2 regions of the Fenollaria massiliensis genome follow, and region 2 is predicted to be linked to the other one. Evidence: riboswitches for the same ligand, from Rfam matches in the RefSeq annotation. Region 2 holds a riboswitch; the other holds the start of a gene.
The links. Region 2 has a riboswitch for S-adenosylmethionine ahead of metK (methionine adenosyltransferase). Riboswitches for the same ligand answer to the same signal wherever they lie in the genome.

Region 1 (2,418 bases), 610 kb from region 2:
GTAACCAAGCTCTTCATCCAAAACGTTACTGATGTTACCGTCAATGATGTTGATATCAACATTAAAGTTTTTCATCGCGTTACTTAATACAGGGGTTTTAACTGTGTCTTTTGAATAAGAAAGTCTTATTAGTTTGCCAGTGAAAGCGCTGTAATCAAGCTCAATATCAGGAGCCGCCTTTTTGATAAAGCTTTGTGCAAGCTTTGTCTTTGGATTTTTAAAAAGCTCTGTAGTAGTGTTTTCTTCTATAATTCTTCCATTTTCCATAAGAGCAATTTTGTTCGAAGCATCCTTTGCCGCTTCCATTTGATGCGTTATCATGATGGTAGTCGTATCAAAGTCATCTCTTGCTCTTTTGTATAAATCTATGACCATCCTAGTGCTTTCTGGATCAAGTGCGCTCGTTGCTTCGTCTGAAAGTATAATTTCAGGCTTAGATACAAGGGCTCTTGCTATGGCAACTCTTTGTCTTTGTCCACCAGATAATTCACTTGGATATGCCTTCTCTTTATTAAGTAAGCCAACGTAATCAAGAAACTTTCTCGCTTCAACCTTTTTGTCACCCTTAAATCCATTTAAGTTTAAAGGAAAAATCACATTGTCTAGAACTGTGTATTGACTAAAAAGATTAAAAGTTTGAAAGATAAAAGCGATTTTCTTTCTTAAAGCTAAGAGCTCTTTTTGCTTTAAGTTAAATATGTTCACTCCATCTATGATTACTTCGCCACCGTCAGCTTCCTCAAGTCTATTGAGCAGTCTAACTAAAGTAGACTTACCTGCACCAGATAAACCTATGATGGCTAAGATGTCTTTCTTTTCTGCTTTAAAACTTACACCATCAACAGCGTTAAATTCTTTGCCGTCCACCTTGTAAGTCTTAATTAAATTTTTTGCTTCTATCATAAGCTCCTCCTTCCTTGGATAAATCCAATAAAAAAACTCTTTACCAAAAGATAAAGAGTATCATGAAAAATCGTCATCTCTCGGTATAACCGCTGGAATTAGCACCTTGTTTAAACAGGTTGCCGGGCTTCATAGGGCCAGTCCCTCCGCCTCTCTGGATGAATTATATTGTGTTTAAATTATACAGGTCATTTTATATTAAATATGTGATTTGAATCACAAATATAGATTTTTTTATAAAAAAGTGTATATTATTATAAGATTTCTTTATAGATAAGTAAAAAGCGAGACAAGTGCCTCGCTTAATTTTAATTACTCTACTATGTTTATGGTGATGGTATCCGACTTATAATCAGTAAGATCTTGTAAAGTCTTATTCATTTTAATAATTACTTTGTCACCAGCTTTTAAATTTTTGAATATAATTTTATCGCTTTGTATTTTATCAATGCTGGTGCCTTCTATCACGTAGTCTCCACTTGTCTTAATATCAAGCATAGAAGCTAAATTAATTGCCGGCAAAGACTCTCCAAAATAACTTGAATATTCATGTCTTACTTTATTTGAGATTATATTGTATGAAACACCAATTCTTAACGGCTGACCATAAAGTCCACTTAAAGACACCTTATATCCATCTTCAAGTTCATTGTCGCCAATGCCCAAGCTTATGCCAAGTAGATTTGAGGCAAATTTATTTCTTATAGCATCTTTTCCTGTAAATTCACAAGCAATTCTTTTATAAAAATTTGTTACTTCTTCTAAATCGATATATTTTTCTGCAATATCTTCATAATTCTTTCTATATTCTTCTTTTTCCATATTTAGACTAAATATATTATCCTCTAAATTCTTAATTTCATCTTCTTTTGCTATCATTTTTTCATTATTATCACTAATTTCTTTGTCTTGGACTTTGTTGCAAGAAATTAAAAATAAAGAAAAAACTAATAAAATAATTAATGCATATTTCCTTTTCATTTTATCAACCTCAATATAAATTGTTCATAATTAGAATCATAATTGTATAAATAAATTTTATTACGATGATATAATAAGCTATCTAATTCTTCGTCGTATATAGTTTTTAGCACGGATTGGGTTAAATTAAGTTCATATATACCTTTATCGGCTTCAATTATAAATTTATTTTCTGTTTTTAGTATATTTTTAATTCTCATCTTATTAGTCTTTTCAGCTAAATTAATATTTTTATTTTCTTTAATGCAAAAAATATTTAAGGTTTGAGAACTAGGATCTTCCTCATTATACTCATCTATAATGATATACTTAGAATCTCCACATATAGCATTTACTAAAAACTTATATTCTGCTTCAGTTTTTACCAACTCATTCCTCTTATCATCATATTCATATATTTTGCTTATAACATTTTTACCTTTGAAATTGCCGTTTTTCATACTTATTATAGATACGTATATTGCGCCATCACTACCACCTACAACTGATAAATACTCTCCATTATAAGCTTCATCGCTTCCTATTAATTCGCAA
Region 2 (2,418 bases):
ATATAATATTTTTTAATTATTTATATTCTTTTAGAAGTTTTTTTATTTCATCAACTTTTTCTAATCTTTCCCACGGAAGATCTATATCGTCACGTCCGAAGTGGCCGTAGTTACTAATCTTGTGGAAGATTGGTCTTCTTAAATCGTAGTAGTCGATGATAAAGGCTGGACGAAGATCAAATACTTTTTCTACTATCTCTAATATTTTTGCTTCTTCGATTTTGCCTGTGCCAAAGGTATCTACGTTTATGGATATTGGCTTAGCTACGCCTATTGCGTATGAAACTTGTATTTCGCATTTATCACAAAGGCCTGCTGCTACTAAATTTTTAGCAACGTGTCTTACTGCGTATGATGCTGATCTATCAACCTTTGTAGCATCTTTTCCTGAGAAGGCTCCTCCGCCATGTCTACAGTAACCGCCGTATGTGTCAACGATAATCTTTCTGCCTGTTAAACCTGTGTCGCCTTTTGGTCCACCAATAACGAATCTGCCTGTTGGGTTCACGTAGATGATTGTTTCGTCATCAATAAGTTTTGGATCAACAACTGGTTTTATAACGTTCTCGATGATATCTTTTCTTATCTTTTCAAGACTAACGCCTTCTTTGTGCTGTGTTGATACAACTATAGTATGAACTCTCTTTGGCTTGCCATTGTCATATTCAACAGTTACTTGTGTTTTTCCATCTGGTCTTAAATAATTCAGCGTGCCATCTTTACGAACTTCAGCTAATTTTCTAGCTAATTTATGTGATAGATAAATTGCAAGTGGCATATAAACTTCTGTCTCGTTACAAGCGTAGCCAAACATCATACCTTGGTCGCCTGCACCAATTAAATCATATTTATCTTTTGAGTGCTCTTTAGTCTCAAGTGCTTTGTCAACACCTAGTGCTATATCCTTAGATTGTTCTTCGATTGATACAAGTACAGCGCAATTTTCTGCATCAAAACCGAATTTTCCTCTAGTATAACCTATGTCTGCTATAACTTTTCTAGCTACTGATTGTATATCAACATAGCAATTTGTTGTTATTTGTCCAGATACTAAAATATATCCAGTTGATGCTGTTGTTTCGATCGCGCATCTTGCTTCTGGGTCTTTTTCTAGTATCGCATCTAGTATCGCATCTGATATTTGGTCACAGACTTTGTCAGGATGTCCTTCTGTTACCGATTCAGATGTAAATAGTTTTTTATACATAATCTTCCTCCCTTTAATATTTTCTAATATAAAGCCGCTTAAAATATTTATATCGCGGCGCATCTTATAAAATAAAAAAACCTTCATAGCTGAAGGTTACATCTTCTCATCTTTCAGCTGCGCTGTAGGATTTGGCACCTTGCTAGCAGGTTGCCGGACTTCACAGGGCCTATTCCCTCCGTCACTCTTTATGAGACTTATTAAGTTCATTTCTTATTATATATATAAAATTAATCTTTGTCAAGGACTTTTTCAAAATATATTAAAAGCTTAAAATATTTTGTCTAATCGAAATAAAAGGCAGCTATAAAACTGCCTAAAATTAACTCATCTTTAATATTTTTTCTTTTGCTTTTTTCCTTACTATTTTATATGTAAAGAAATAAGCGATTATGGTTATAGTCCACGATACAGGATATGAGATGTATAAAACCCATTGCTCGTGAAAACGCTCAAATATTGTGTATATCCAAAAAACTCTGAATGCGCATACAAAGAACATCGATACGAGCATCGGCGTAAATGAAAATCCCATGCCGCGTATAACACCTGAGTAAACGTCCATGATGCCGCACAAGAAATATGATGTGCTTATAACCAAAAGTCTAAGCATGGCGATGTCTATAACTTCTTGATTTGGTGTATATAATCTTAGTAAAATTTCTCCAAGTAAATATGCACCCACACCAAAGAATAATCCGACGCCACTTACTACAAGCAAGGACTTTTTCAAAACATCGTCAACTCTATCAAGTTTTTTCGCGCCCATATTTTGTGAGGCAAAGGCAAGAGCTGTTTGATAGATGGAGTTCATCGCGTTATACACAAAGCCTTCTAAGTTAGATGCCGCAGTGTTCGCAGCCATTACAAGCTTGCCAAAAGAGTTTATTGATGATTGTATAAGCATGTTTGATACGCTAAAAACTATCCCTGTAAAACCTGATGGTATACCTATCTTAAGCATCTCTATAAATTTTTTGCCGTCTATTTTAAGCTTTCTCAAACTTAAATTTAAATAGCCATCGCTTCTCATTAAACAGATAACTATAAGTATGGCAGATATTGCTTCGGAAATAATTGTAGCGTAGGCAACGCCATCTACACTCATTTTTAAAACTATTACAAAATATAAATTTAAAATGACATTAACTATGCCAGAAACAAATAGATAGTATAGCGGTCTTTTTGTGTCGCCAGCTGCTCTAAGTATC

Region 1: linked by a shared signal. The riboswitch ahead of M1R53_RS01780 (methionine ABC transporter ATP-binding protein) and the one ahead of metK (methionine adenosyltransferase) in region 2 are both predicted to bind S-adenosylmethionine.

What each region holds. Positions count from the first base shown of each region.
Region 1 is NZ_CP096649.1:345,435-347,852, reverse strand. It holds gene M1R53_RS01780 (methionine ABC transporter ATP-binding protein) at 1-903, opposite strand, end outside; SAM riboswitch class I at 974-1,068, opposite strand; gene M1R53_RS01775 (hypothetical protein) at 1,216-1,884, opposite strand; gene M1R53_RS01770 (hypothetical protein) at 1,881-2,418, opposite strand, start outside.
Region 2 is NZ_CP096649.1:1,342,202-1,344,619, forward strand. It holds gene metK (methionine adenosyltransferase) at 17-1,207, opposite strand; SAM riboswitch class I at 1,311-1,404, opposite strand; gene M1R53_RS06550 (MATE family efflux transporter) at 1,530-2,418, opposite strand, start outside.